Regions from separate parts of the Curtobacterium sp. MCJR17_043 genome, predicted to be linked through region 1. Evidence: riboswitches for the same ligand, from Rfam matches in the RefSeq annotation. Region 1 holds a riboswitch; the other holds the start of a gene.

Evidence for each region. A riboswitch is a leader RNA that binds a small molecule or an ion and turns the genes downstream of it on or off. The one in region 1 is predicted to bind thiamine pyrophosphate.
Region 2: another riboswitch for thiamine pyrophosphate. It lies ahead of DEJ15_RS19460 (hydroxyethylthiazole kinase); the one in region 1 lies ahead of DEJ15_RS07065 (ECF transporter S component).

Annotation. Positions count from the first base shown of each region.
Region 1 covers NZ_CP126259.1:1,345,747-1,352,779, reverse strand. Annotated here, with positions in the region: gene DEJ15_RS07070 (ATP-binding cassette domain-containing protein) at 1-1,442, opposite strand, end outside; gene DEJ15_RS07065 (ECF transporter S component) at 1,439-2,068, opposite strand; TPP riboswitch at 2,075-2,186, opposite strand; gene DEJ15_RS07060 (hypothetical protein) at 2,287-2,616, opposite strand; partial or broken gene glgX (glycogen debranching protein GlgX) at 2,701-4,817, shown strand; gene treY (malto-oligosyltrehalose synthase) at 5,076-7,033, shown strand, end outside.
Region 2 covers NZ_CP126259.1:1,675,382-1,682,414, forward strand. Annotated here, with positions in the region: partial or broken gene DEJ15_RS08750 (bifunctional hydroxymethylpyrimidine kinase/phosphomethylpyrimidine kinase) at 1-33, opposite strand, end outside; gene thiM (hydroxyethylthiazole kinase) at 30-737, opposite strand; gene DEJ15_RS19460 (hydroxyethylthiazole kinase) at 664-903, opposite strand; TPP riboswitch at 892-988, opposite strand; gene DEJ15_RS08760 (NUDIX hydrolase) at 1,306-1,938, shown strand; gene DEJ15_RS08765 (phosphotransferase enzyme family protein) at 2,175-2,921, shown strand; partial or broken gene DEJ15_RS18250 (J domain-containing protein) at 3,017-3,688, shown strand; gene DEJ15_RS08770 (hypothetical protein) at 3,768-3,959, shown strand; gene DEJ15_RS08775 (RNA-binding S4 domain-containing protein) at 4,031-4,393, opposite strand; gene DEJ15_RS08780 (hypothetical protein) at 4,495-4,860, shown strand; gene DEJ15_RS08785 (hypothetical protein) at 4,870-5,001, shown strand; gene DEJ15_RS08790 (hypothetical protein) at 5,013-5,672, opposite strand; gene DEJ15_RS08795 (hypothetical protein) at 5,707-6,045, shown strand; gene DEJ15_RS08800 (S1C family serine protease) at 6,216-7,033, opposite strand, start outside.

The DNA.
Region 1 (7,033 bases):
TCCGCCAGTTCGCCGAGCCGGTCGACCACGGCCTGCCACGTCGCCCGGTCCTGCCCCGAGGTCGGTTCGTCGAGCACGAGCACGGGCGGCTCGGCGGCGATGACGGCCCCGATCGCGAGCCGGCGCTGCTCGCCACCGGACAGCGTGAACGGGTGCTGGTCGGCGAGGTGCGCCAAGTCGAAGTCGGCGAGCACCCGGTCGACCCGGGCGTCCACGTCCGACCGGCCGACGGCACGCGGACCGGCGGCGAGTTCCTCACGGACGGTCCGCGCGATGAACTGGTGTTCGGGGTCCTGGAAGACGGTGCCGATCCGGGCGGCGAGCTCGCGGCTCGACCACGCCGACGGGTCCTCGGCCGCGTCGCCCCGCAGTGCCGCGGTCGCGTGCACGGAGCCCGCGGCGGGTCGGAGGAGCCCACCGAGGGTCAGTCCGAGCGTGGACTTGCCCACGCCGTTCGGTCCGGTGACCGCGATGACCTGCCCGGCGCGCACGGAGAGGTCGATCCCGCTGCCGATGCGGGGTCCCCGGCCCCGCGCCGTGCCGAGGGCCGATGCGACGAGGCGATCCGTGCCTCCCTGCCGGTCCGCGGTGACGCTCCGGGTCGCACCGTGTCGTGCGGAGCCGGGTGCGGGTTCGCTGCCCGGCACCCAGACGCCGGCCGCGGTGAGCGCCGGTCCGTGTGCGGCGAGCACCTCGGCCGGGGGCCCGTCGGCCACCACGCCGCCGGCCGGTTCGAGCAGCACCAGGCGGTCGACGAGGTCGAGCCAGGTGCCGATCCGGTGTTCGACGACCAGGAGCGTGGCGCCGGTCTCGTCGAGCACGGCGCGGACGGCGTCGTGCACCTGCGCGACCCCGTCCGGGTCGAGGTTCGCGCACGGTTCGTCGAGCACCAGGGCACCCGGGCGCATCGCGAGCACCCCGGCGAGCGCCAACCGCTGCCGCTGCCCGCCGGACATCGCCGCGGTGGACCGGTCGAGCGGCAGGTCGAGTCCCACGACGTCGAGCGCAGCGCGGACCCGCGGCCAGATCTCCTCCGGCGGCACCCCGGTGTTCTCACACCCGAAGGCCACGTCGTCCCCGATCCGGGACATCACGGTGTGCACCTCGGGGTCCTGCATGACCAGGCCGACCCGGCCGCGGGCGCTGCCCGGGGCCACCCCGTCGACGAGCACCTCGCCCTGGACCGCGGCGGCGGTGTCGTCGTCCGGGTCGGGTTCGTCGGGCAGCACGGCCGCGACGGCCCGGAGCAGGGTGGACTTGCCGGCACCGGAGGGCCCGACGACCGCGACGCGTTCGCCGGGCTCGACGGTCAGGTCCACCCCGCGCACGGCCCACCGCTCACGGGACGCGTACCGCCACCCCCAGTCGCGGAAGGTGATCCGTGCCGCGGACGCCGTGGTGTCGGACAGGGGCCCGGCGGCGGCGGACGGTGCGGACGTCACGCCGAGGCGCGAGCCGCACGCTTGGTGTGCTCGCGGCCCGCGGCGAACGACGAGAGCACGCCGGTGGCGGCGAGGGCGCGGACGATGAGCCACGAGCCGAGTCCGGCGATGACGGCACCGGAGATGACGGCGCAGATCACGTAGACGACCTTGAAGCCGGCGTCGAGCCCCGCGTACCAGAGCAACGAGTCGTTGACGCCGAGCGCGAGTCCCGCAGCGGCCCCGGCGAGGACGACGACCGGCAGCCGGTACACGCGGTACAGGAAGAGCGCGAGGACGAGCTCGGCGCCGAGGCCCTGCACGAGCCCGGCCTCGAGCGTGAGCCACCCCCACTGCGTGCCGAGCAGGGCCTCGACCGACGCCGCGACCATCTCGGCGTACAGAGCCGCGCCGGGCTTCCGCACGACGATCGCGACGATCGGACCGGCGAGCAGCCAGACGCCGCCGAAGAGCGACTGGGTGCCGGGGAGCACGAGCGCACTGGCGGCGCTGATCGGCTCGTAGCCGAACTCCCACAGCTTGAAGACGACGCCGATCGCGACGGCGAGGACGCTCGCGACGACGATGTCCACGACCCGCCACCGCAGCGAGCGGGTGGGCGTGGTGGACGGGACAGCAGACTGCATGACAGCAGGCATGACCTGGACTCCTCCCTGCGCCGGCATGATCCGGATCAGGTTCGACGGTCGGAGCGCCGTTCGCTCCCTCTCAGCCCGGTGGACCCGGACTCCCGTGTGTGTCCCGCCAGTGTAGTGGCGATGTGGACGCGGGACGCGACCCGCGACGGACGGGAGGCACGGTGCGGGTCCGCACCGTGCCTCCCGTCCGTCGTCCGGTCAGTCCGTCACTTCTTCAGCGCGCGGATGAGCTTCGCGAGCACCTTGCCCGTGACCCAGATGACCGGGATGCTCACGGTGAGGAGCGAGATGAGGTTCGGCTCGAACGCGAGGTCCTGGCCGGGACGGCGGACGTACGCGCCGACGGGGAGCGAGACGGCACCGCCGCCACCGCCACCGGCGCCGTCCTCGTCGGCGTCGGACCCGCCGCCGAAGCCGTACCAATTGACGGAGACGGGGATCAGCGTGCTGTCCCCGACGTCCACCGGGTCGCCGTAGTTCGAGGCGACGCCGACGGGCCGCACCTTGTCTGCGATCTGCGTGACGATGTTGGTCATGGCGGTGACGCTACTCGGCGGGGCCGCGGACATCACAGGGGTCCCTCGATACGTTGGCCGGGTTCACCCCTTCTGGAGGCACGTTTGCACACCTGGCCCGGCAACCCCTACCCCCCTCGGCGCGACCTACGACGGCAGCGGCACGAACTTCGCCGTGTTCAGCGAGGTCGCCGAAGGGGTCGAGCTCTGCCTGTTCGACGCCGACGGCACCGAGGAGCGCGTCCGCCTCGTCGAGGTCGACGCCCACGTCTGGCACGCGTACCTGCCGACCGTCGGCCCGGGCCAGCAGTACGGCTTCCGTGTGCACGCCCCGTACGACCCGGCGAACGGGCTGCGCTCGAACCCGGCGAAGCTCCTCCTGGACCCGTACGCCAAGGCCACCAGCGGTGACATCGACTGGGACCAGTCCCTGTTCTCGTACACGTTCGGCGACCCGGACTCCACGAACGACGAGGACTCCGCGTCGCACATGGTGAAGGGCGTGGTCATCAACCCGTTCTTCGACTGGCAGGGCGACCGCCCGCCGCGCATCCCCTACGGCGAGACGGTCATCTACGAGGCGCACGTCAAGGGCCTCACCGAGACGCACCCCGACGTGCCCGAGGAGCAGCGCGGCACCTACGCGGGCGTCTCGCACCCGGCCGTCATCGAGCACCTCAAGCGACTCGGCGTCACGACGCTCGAGCTCATGCCGGTGCACCAGTTCGTGAACGACTCGACCCTGCAGGACAAGGGGCTGTCGAACTACTGGGGCTACAACACCATCGGGTTCTTCGCGCCGCACGCGCACTACTCGTCCTCGGGCGACGGTGGCCAGCAGGTGCAGGAGTTCAAGACGATGGTCCGCGAGCTGCACCGCGCCGGCATCGAGGTCGTCCTCGACGTCGTGTACAACCACACCGCCGAGGGCAACCACCTCGGACCGACCCTGTCGTTCCGCGGCATCGACAACGCGGCGTACTACCGCCTCGTCGACGACGACAAGCGGTACTACATGGACGTCACGGGCACCGGGAACTCGCTCAACGTCGGGCACCCGCACTCGCTGCAGCTGATCATGGACTCGCTCCGCTACTGGGTCACCGAGATGCACGTCGACGGCTTCCGCTTCGACCTCGCCGCCGCCCTGGCCCGTGAGTTCTACGAAGTCGACCGGCTCGCGGCCTTCTTCGAGCTCGTCCAGCAGGACCCGATCGTGTCGCAGGTGAAGCTCATCGCCGAGCCGTGGGACGTCGGCCCCGGCGGCTACCAGGTCGGCAACTTCCCGCCGCAGTGGTCGGAGTGGAACGGCAAGTACCGCGACACCGTCCGTGACTTCTGGCGCGGCGAGCCGTCGACCCTCGGTGAGTTCGCGTCCCGCATCTCCGGCTCCGCCGACCTGTACGAGCACGACGGCCGCACGCCCAAGGCGAGCATCAACTTCATCACCGCGCACGACGGCTTCACGCTGTACGACCTGGTCTCCTACAACGAGAAGCACAACGAGGCGAACGGCGAGGACAACAACGACGGCGAGAGCCACAACCGGTCCTGGAACTCGGGCGTGGAGGGGCCGACGGAGGACCCGGACGTGAACGCGCTCCGACTCCAGCGGCAGCGGAACTTCCTCGCGACGCTGCTGCTCAGCCAGGGCGTGCCGATGATCGCGCACGGCGACGAACTCGGTCGCACCCAGCAGGGCAACAACAACGTCTACGCGCAGGACTCCGAGCTGAGCTGGATCGACTGGTCCACGGCGGACGACGAACTCATCCAGTTCACCGCCGACGTCGTGAAGCTCCGGCACGACCACCCGACCTTCCGCCGCACCCGGTACTTCAACGGCCGTCCGGTGCGTCGGGGCGAGGGCGAGCCGCTGCCCGACGTGGTGTGGCTGACGCCCGCCGGCGACGCCATGCAGCCCGAGGAGTGGGACTCCGGCTTCGGCAAGAGCGTCGGCATGTACCTGAACGGCGAGGGCATCCGCGGGCGTGACGCCCGCGGCGAGCGGGTCACCGACGTCGCCTTCCTGACCTACTTCAACGCGCACGACGGTGTCGTCACGTTCACCCTCCCGCCGGAGGAGTACTCCCCCCGGCTGGACCGTCCGCATCGACACCGCCGAGCCGGGGGCCCGCGACGAAGTGCTCGAGGCCGGCGACGCGCTCGACGTGCCCGCGCGGTCGATGATCGTGCTGCGTGCCGAGCCGGAGCACGAGATCCAGCGCACGCCCGTCGACACCGCGGAGCAGAGCGAGCCGGAGCACCCGACCGCCACCCCCCGCGAACCCCGCAGCGTCCGCGACACCGAGCGCGGCGGGGACGGCCGGCGCCGCCGGCGTCGCCCCGGCACCGGCAGCGGACACCGCCGGGACGCCGACGACCGGCACCGAGACCCCCCCGCCACACCCCCCCTCCGACGACGCTGCGTCCGAGCGCGACGCTCCCGCCGCCGGATCCGACACCCCTGGAAGTGCCGCATGACCCGCCGCAACCCGACCTCCACGTACCGCCTCCAGGTCACCGCCGACTTCGACCTCGACGCCGCGCGCGACGTCGTGGACTACGTCCGTGACCTCGGCGCCGACTGGCTGTACCTCTCCCCCGTCCTGCAGGCGGAGCCCGGCTCCGGCCACGGGTACGACGTCGTCGACCACAGCCACGTCGACACCGACCGCGGTGGCGACGACGCCCTCCGGGCACTGGCCGAGGCCGCGCACGCGGCCGGGCTCGGCGTCCTCGTCGACGTCGTGCCGAACCACGTCGGCGTGGCCACGCCGGCCGTGAACCCGTGGTGGTGGTCGCTGCTCGAGCACGGCCAGGAGTCACCGATGGCCTGGGCGTTCGACGTCGACTGGGCGGCCGGCGGCGGACGCATCCGCATCCCGGTCCTCGACGACCGGCTGCTCGACAGTGTCACGCTCGACACCGGCAGCGCCGACGACGCGCCGCGCCTGCTCGTCGGGGAGACCGCGTACCCGACCGCTCCTGGCACCGTGCACGACGGCGACGACGTCGCGACCGTGCACGCGCGGCAGCACTACGAGTTCGTGCACTGGAAGCGCGCCGACTCGGAGCTGAACTACCGCCGGTTCTTCGCGGTGAACACCCTCGCGGCGATCCGCGTCGAGGAGCCCGAGGTGTTCGCCGCCTCGCACGGGGTCATCGGCTCGTGGTTCCGCGACGGGCTCGTCGACGGGCTGCGCATCGACCACCCGGACGGCCTGACCGACCCGGCCGGCTACCTCGACGACCTCGCCGACCTGACCGGCGGCGCCTACACGCTCGTCGAGAAGATCCTGGAGCCCGGCGAACTCCTGCCGTCGTCGTGGCCCGTCGACGGCACGACCGGCTACGACGCGCTCGGCTTCATCGACCGCGTGTTCGTCGACCCCGCGGGCGAGGCACCCCTCACCGCGCTCGAGGACCGCCTGCGCGGCGAGCACGTCGCCTGGCAGGACCTGACCCGTGGCACCCGTCGAGGCATCGCCGACGGCATCCTCAACAGCGAGGTGCGTCGTCTCGCCCGCCTGCTCGTCGTCGACCCGGTCGTGCAGGCCGACGGTGCGCCCCTCGCCGAGGACCGCATCGTCGACGCCGTCGCCGAGGTCGTCGCGAGCTTCGAGGTCTACCGGACCTACCTGCCCGAGGGCATCCACCACCTCGTCGAGGCCCTCGAGGTCGCGGCGGAGTCCCGACCGGACCTCGCCGACGTCATCGACCGCATCGCTCCGGCGCTGTGCGACGGGGACGACGCCGCAGCGATCCGCCTGCAGCAGACCAGCGGCATGGTGATGGCGAAGGGCGTCGAGGACACCGCGTTCTACCGGACCTCCCGACTGTCCTCGCTGAGCGAGGTCGGCGGCGACCCGAGCATCTTCTCGGTCACCCTCGACGAGTTCCACGCCGCCCAGCGGGAGCGCCTCGCCAGCTGGCCGCTCGCGATGACCACGCTCACCACGCACGACACGAAGCGCAGCGAGGACACCCGCGCCCGCATCGCGGTCCTCGCCGAGCTCGGCGAGGAGTGGACGGCGACGTTCGACCGGCTGAACGCCCTCGCCCCGCTCGCGGACGGAGTGTTCGCGAACCTGCTCTGGCAGGCGATCGTCGGCGCCCGCCCGGCCTCCCGCGAGCGGCTGCACGCCTACGCCGAGAAGGCCTCGCGCGAAGCCGGCGACAGCACGACGTGGACCGAGCCGGACGAGGCGTTCGAGCAGCAGATGCACGCCCTCGTCGACGCGTCGTTCGACGACCCCGCCGTGGTCGCCGAGCTCGACGCCCTCGACGAGCGGATCACCGCGGCGGGCTGGTCGAACGGCCTCGGCGCGAAGATCCTGCACCTCACCGCGCCCGGCGTCCCCGACGTCTACCAGGGCACGGAGGCCTGGGACCGCTCGCTCGTCGACCCCGACAACCGTCGTCCGGTCGACTACGC
Region 2 (7,033 bases), 330 kb from region 1:
GGCCACCGCAGCGGCAGCCGCGTCGGCGGTCACGATCCCGCTCCGATCGTCGTCGAGGCGGCCCGGGCACTCTGACCGTCGGCGGTGATCCGGGCCTCCCGGACCACGTCCTCCGGCGTCAGCGACGCGAGCCGGTCGAGGAACAGCGGCTGGAACGCGCCGGGCCCGCCGGCGTCCCGTGCGGCGAGCTCCGCCGCGATGGTGTGGACCGCGGTCGCGGCGACGGCCGCGTCGAGCGCACGCCCCGGCGCCACGGCCGCGAAGGCGGCGACGACGGCCCCGAGGGCGCAGCCGCCACCCGTGATCCGGGTGAGCAGCTCGGTCCCGTTCGCGACGCGGACCAGCCCCTCGGGCGCCACGAGCAGGTCCACCGCACCCGAGACCGCCACCGCCTGCGCGGTCCCGGCGTCCGCGGCGGCGACCGCGGCGTCGCGGGCGTCCTCCGTCCCGACCGTGCTGTCCACACCGCGACCGCCAGCCGAGGCGCCGAGGACCGCGAGCACCTCGGACGCGTTCCCGCGCAGCACCGTCGGGCGCATCGCCAGCAGGTCCCGCGCCAGGGCCGTCCGGACCGGCAGCGACCCGACCGCGACCGGGTCGAGCACCCACGGCGTCCCGGCTTCCGCCGCTGCGGCCGCGGCCTCGCGGGACGCGGTCGACGGCTCAGCGTGCGGGGTGCCGGTGTTGACGAGCAACCCGTCCGCGACGCCGGCGAACGGCCCCGCCTCGGTCGGCACGTCGACCATCGCGGCCGACGCCCCCCAGCGCGAGCAGCACGTTGGCGGTGACGTTCTGCACCACCGTGTTCGTGATGCACTGCACCAGGGGCGCCCGGGTCCGGACGGCCTCCAGCAGGTCGGCGGTACGGACGACCCAGTCGGTCGTCGGCGCAGCGTTCTCCATGGACGATCCCTTCGCGAGTACGAGCTCGAGCAGGTTCGACGGGTGTGATCTCAGCCGCTCGGATGCGGCACCCCGTGTCTCGGACGACACCGTACACGCATCGCCGCCGTCGTCCAGCGACACGTCCGGGACCGGTGTGGAAGGGTGGACCCGTGGACGACGAACGACGGACCGCGACCCCGGCGGGACCGCCACCCGGCCCCCCGGCAGGACCGCGCGACCCCGGCGACGCCTGGGCGGTCGGCCCGGACGGCACCAAGGCGTGGGGCCGCTTCGGCGCCGCGGGCCTGCTCGTCGACGACGGACGCGGACGGGTCCTCCTGCAGCACCGCGTCGAGTGGAGCCACCACGGCGGCACCTGGGGGGATCCCCGGCGGAGCGCGCCACCAGCACGAGGACCCGGTGACCGCCGCCCTCCGCGAGTCCGCCGAGGAGGCCGGCGTCCCCGAGGACGGCATCGACCTCCGGCACACCGCCGTCCTCGACCTCGGCTTCTGGACCTACACGACCGTCGTGGGACGCGCCTCCCGCCCGTTCGCCCCCGTCGTCGCCGACCGTGAGAGCCTGGCCCTGGCCTGGGTCCCCGTCGCCGACGTGCCGGACCTGCCGCTCCACCCCGGGTTCGGCGCCTCGTGGCCCGCGCTCCGGGCCACGCTCGACCGGACACCGCACGTCGTCGTCGACGCGGCGAACGTCGTCGGGAGCGTCCCGGACGGCTGGTGGAAGGACCGCGCGGGAGCGGCCTCCCGACTCGTCGCCCGGGTGAGCGCGCTCGCCGCGTCCGGCGTCGACGCCGCCGCGCTGGACCTGCCGTCCGCCACCTGGTGGCCGCGGTGGACCGTGGTGCTCGAGGGGGGAGGCCCGGGGTGCGACCCCGGTCGACGTCGCCGCCGACACCCGTCCCGGTCTCCCCGTGGTGACCGTCGAGCAGGCACCGGCCGCCGGGGACGACGCGATCGTCGCCGCCGTGCAGACCGCCGTCGCGGCCGGGGACGGCCCGGTCGTCGTCGTGACCGCGGACCGCGGCCTCCGTGACCGCGTGACCGCGGTCGGGGCGGACGTCCGCGGGCCGTCGTGGCTGCGGGAGCTCCTGCCCGACTGACGACCGGCTGCCGCCGCTGTGGTCGCCCCGGCGTCGCGTAGGTCCGTGCAGCGCGCCCTCCGGGTCCGTGCAGCGCGCCCTCCGGATGGTGAGGCGCGGAGCCGGGCGTCGACGGGACGGGAGCACTACAGTTGCGGACACGTCGACGACGACGTTCAGGAGGTTCCCGATGGAACGGATCACCAAGACCGACGACCGGGTGCACCGCCCCGCCGGGCCGTGGACACCGACGGTCCACCGGCTGCTCACGCACCTGCACGAGCAGGGCTTCGTGGCGGCCCCGGCTCCGATCTCGCTCGGGGACGCGCTCGAGACGGTGACGTTCGTCCCGGGAGTGGCCGGCGAGTACCCCTGGACCGAGGACGTCGCGAGCGAGGCCGCCCTCGTCACGAGTGCCCGGCTGCTCCGACAGCTGCACGACGCCGCGGCGAGCTTCCCCCTGGACGACTCCGTCGACGTGTGGTCCCAGGCCGCGCGGGTGCCGGTCGAGACCGTCGTGCACGGCGACTACGCCCCGTACAACGTCGTCTACGACGGCATCGCGGCGGTCGGCGTGATCGACTTCGACACCGCGCACCCCGGGCCCCGCGTCTGGGACGTCGCCAGTGCCGTCTACCGGTTCGCGCCCTTCACGACCGGAGCCGACGAGGGTCGACCCGTCCCGGCGCTCGAGGACCGGATCACCCGTGCCGCCGAGTTCTGCCGCGCCTACGGTCTCGACGACCGCTCGCGTGCCGTGCTCGTCGAGACGATCACCGCCGGCTTGGTGGCCCTGGTGACGACCCTCGAGACCGAGGCGGCCGCGGGCAACCCGAAGTTCGTGAGCGACCTCGCGCACGGGCACGCCGACCTGTACCGGGCCGACGTCGCGTGGCTCGAGGAGCACGGGGACCGGATCACCGCCGCGCTCCGCTGACGGGGCGCGCCGGGGACGAGGTCGCCGACCGCCCAGCGCGTGCCCAGCGCCCTCGCGGCGGACCTCGATCCTGCGTCCGGTAGCGTTCCAGGGCCATGACCGACAGCCCGGCGGACGCCACCCCGTACGAGGTCCTCGGCGTCCCCGCGACCGCCGACGACGACACCCTCCGACGCGCCTACCGTCGGGCCGCGCGTGAGAGCCACCCCGACCTCGGCGGGGACGCCCAGCGCTTCCGCCGGGTGCAGGTCGCCTGGGAGCGCATCGGGACGCCCTCGGCCCGGCGAGCCTACGACGCCGGGACCCTGCGCGCGGGGTCCTCGTCAGCGCCGTCCGGATCGGCCGCGTGGCGGTCGGACACCGGGCGTGACGCCTACGCACCCCCGTCCGCCCGACGTGACTCCCGCCCGCGGGCCCGGTCGTACGGGCACCCCGGCGGGCGCTCCCGCGAGGTCTTCCTCGCCGCAGAACGTGAGTGGGTGGGCCTCGGCGACCCGATCGAGGACCCGTACGACCCGGCACTCGTCCGGTCGGCACCCCGGCACGTCCGGCGTCTCCTGGGCGAGGCGCTGGCCGAGGAGGCGACGGCTGCGATCATCGCGGAGATGGGCATCGGCGTCACGGTGTGGCACGACCTCGACGCCGGTGCCGAGGGCAAGCTCGACCACGCGGTGCTGACGCCCACCGGACTCTGGGCACTCGAGTCGATCGACTGGGGCGGCCCGGTCGCGGTGGAGCACGGCGAGGTCGTCGGCGAGACGCTCGGCCCGGGGGAGCAGCCGGTGAAGGAGCTCGTCCGCGCGGCCCGTGCCGTGCAGAAGCAGACGCGGGTCCGGTTCACCGGCCGTGTCCTGGTGGTGCCGGACTCCGCGGTCGACGAGGACGTCCGACTCGTCGGGACCCCCCCGCAAGCCGACCGCGTTCATCGTCCGTCGGAGTGCGCTCGGGCAGGTGCTCTCCGGCGTCTGGTCGCCCGAGGGCTCCGTCGACGTCTTCGCGGTCCGCGACCGCCTGCAGCAGACCGTCCGGTTCGTCTGACCCGACCAGCAGCGCCGCCCGACCAGCAGCGCCGCCCGTCACGCGCCGCCGGCCGTCACGCACCGTCGGGGTCAGTACCCGCGGAGCTTCTCGAGGTCCCGGCGCTCCCGCTTGCTCGGCCGTCCGGCCCCGCGCTCCCGGATCGGGACGAAGCCGGCTTCCTCGCGGGGCAGGCGCGGCGGTGTGCGGTCCTCGAGGTGCTTCGCGGCCTCGGTCGCACCGACGCGCTTGAGGATGATGCTCTTCACGACGACGATCCGGTCGAAGCCGGCCTGGCGCACGCGGACCTCGTCCCCGGGACCGACCGGCTGGGACGGCTTCGCCCGCTCGCCGTTGACGCGGACGTGGCCGGCCTTGCACGCGGTCGTCGCCGCGGACCGGGTCTTGGTGATCCGGACCGCCCAGATCCAGCTGTCCACCCGGGCCTTGTCCATCCGGCCACCCTAGCCGCGCCGGTCCTGCGTCCCCCTCGACGTCCCCTCGACGTACGGTCGACCGGGCCCGCACGTCCGTGCGAGCCCGTAGCCTCGGAGCCATGACCGACCCCGACCCGCCGACCACGGTCCCGTCCCAGGCGGCGATCGCCCGCACCCGGGCCCTCGTCGTGCTCGACGGCGCGGCACTCGGTGACCGGCTCGTCGTGCGGGCGCACGACGGAGCCGGCGCGCGGGACGCGCTCGGCGAGCTGACCGGCCGGACCGCGGAGACGGTGACGATCGCCACCCGTCGCGGACCCGTCACCGTGCTCCGGTCCGACGTCGTGGCCGCGAAGCCGGTGCCGCCGCCCCCCGCCGCCCCGGGCACCCCGACGGCGTCCCGGCGCGGACGAGCCGGCCGCCTGACCGGACGATCCACCCCGTCCCGGCGAGCCGCCGACGGCACTCCGGGACCGCGCACGTAGCCTCGCTCCATGGCCGTCCCCGACCCACCCGCCGTCGCAGCCGGGACCACCGAGGACCGCACCGCCCGTGTCCGGTTCACCCGCCCGACCGGCTGGCGCGTCGAGGACGCCCCCCGGTGCCGACCTCCGCGTCCGCGGTGACGACGTCATGCTCACGGTCCGGTCGCGTCCCGGCGACCGGACGATCGGGGACGAGAACGCCTCGCTGCTGGAACGGCTGCCAGGGTCGGTCGACGGCCTGCTCCTGCTCGGCTGCGACGTGTGGACGACGGCCGGTGCCCCCCGCACGGCTCGTCGAGTACGTCCGCCCCGACGAAGAGGGCGACGTCGTCGGTGCGCACCTGCTGCTCGTCACGGGTCGGCACCGCGTGGACGTCACCGTGGAGCGTCCGCTGGCCCGGATGACCGCCACCGACGACCCGGTGTTCGCCGTCCTCGACTCCGTCCGGACGCTCGACCGCGTCACCGCCACCGAGTCCCGGACGCTCGAGGCGCTCCCGGTCCTGCTCGCCGGTTCGACGCTGACCGGGCCGTCCCTCGGCGCCGAGGCCGTCGCCACGCTGCAGGACCTCGCCGGCAAGCGCTGGAACCCGGCGCTGCTCCGCTCGGACGGCGGCCGGGAGTTGGTCGCCGCCGACCTCGTCGGTCGCTTCGGGACGGTGCCGCCGGACACCGCCGAGGTCCTCGCGCCCTGGGCGGACGGGGTGCCACCGACCACGCTGGACCAGCACGACGACGACGGGCGCGTCACGCGCCTCCGGGCCTGGGCCGGCACCGTCGTCGACACGGGGGGCCGACGGTCGGTCGGTCATCGCGTCCGTCCGGCCGGACCGGGTGGTCGGGCTGATGGCCGGGAGGCTCGGAGTGCGCCCGACGTGGACCTGGCCGTTCCGCACGCCGGTCCTGTCGAGCGACCTGCTCGACCGTCGTCTGGCGGGCGGCGCGTCCGCCCCGGCCCTGCCGGACGCCCTCGCCGATGCCGACCCGACGCTCGCGGCGTTCTGGGCGGCGCCGTGGACGGTGTCCTCGCTGCTGGCGCCCGGTCGGACCCGTCCCGTCGTGGTCGTGTCCGCGGCGGGGATCGGCTTCGCGCGGGTCGGCCGCGCCGAGGGCGGGGCGACGGCGTTCAGGGCCGAGGCGTCCGCCAACGTCTACCGGTCGCTCGTCCGCGCCGTGGTCGGCTGACCGCCGCCCGGTCGACACCGGACGGCGGACGACGGCACGACCCCGCGCGGACGGAGCGCGAGCGTCGTGCCGTGCTTGCGGGGCCGTCGGTGCGGGGCCGTCGGTGCGGGCCGCCGGTGCGGGGCCGCCGGTGCGGGGCCGTCGGTGGCGGGCCGCCGGTGCGCGCCCGGTCAGGCGGCCGGGCCGGCGGTCAGGGTGACGGTCGCCGTGGCCGCGGTGCCGTCGGCCGTCGTGTAGCCGACCGTGACCCGGTCGCCGACCGCGTGCCGAGCGACCGCCTCCGTCAGCTCGGATGCGCTCGTGACCGCGGTGCCGTCGATGCTCGTGATCGTGTCGCCGGCGGCGAGCCCGGCGGCCGCTGCCCCCGATCCCTCGACCGTCCCGGCGACGGGCACACCGGAGGTGGTCCCGGTCGCCGCGCTGCTGACCTGCACGCCCAGGAACGCCGGCAGCCCGATCGTGATGGTGTCCGAGGCCTCGCCCGCCAGGATGTGCGCGGCGATCGACTTCGCGGTGCTGATCGGGATCGCGTAGCCGGTGACGTCCGCCGAACCCGAGGACGCGGCGGTCGCCATGCCGATGACCTCGCCCTCGCTGTCCAGGACGGGACCGCCGGAGTCACCGGACACGATCTGCGCCGCGACCTCGATGAGCCCGGTCAGGGACTCGGTCCCGGTACCGGACTCGCTCTGCACCTGGATGTCCTGGTCGGTCGCGGTCACGGTGCCCTCGGCGGCGACCAGGTCACCCGTGCCCTCGGCGTTGCCGACGTCGGTCACGGTGTCGCCGGTCTGGACGCCGTCGTCGTCGAGCGCGACGGTGGACAGGCCGGACGCGTCCCGCAGCTGCAGCACCGCGACGTCGTTCGTCGCGTCGGTGCCCACGACGTCAGCGGTGTACTGCTCCCCGGTCGTCTCGTCGGTCACCGTGATCGAGGTCGCGCCCTGGACCACGTGGTTGTTCGTCAGGACGGTCCCGTCCGCGGTGA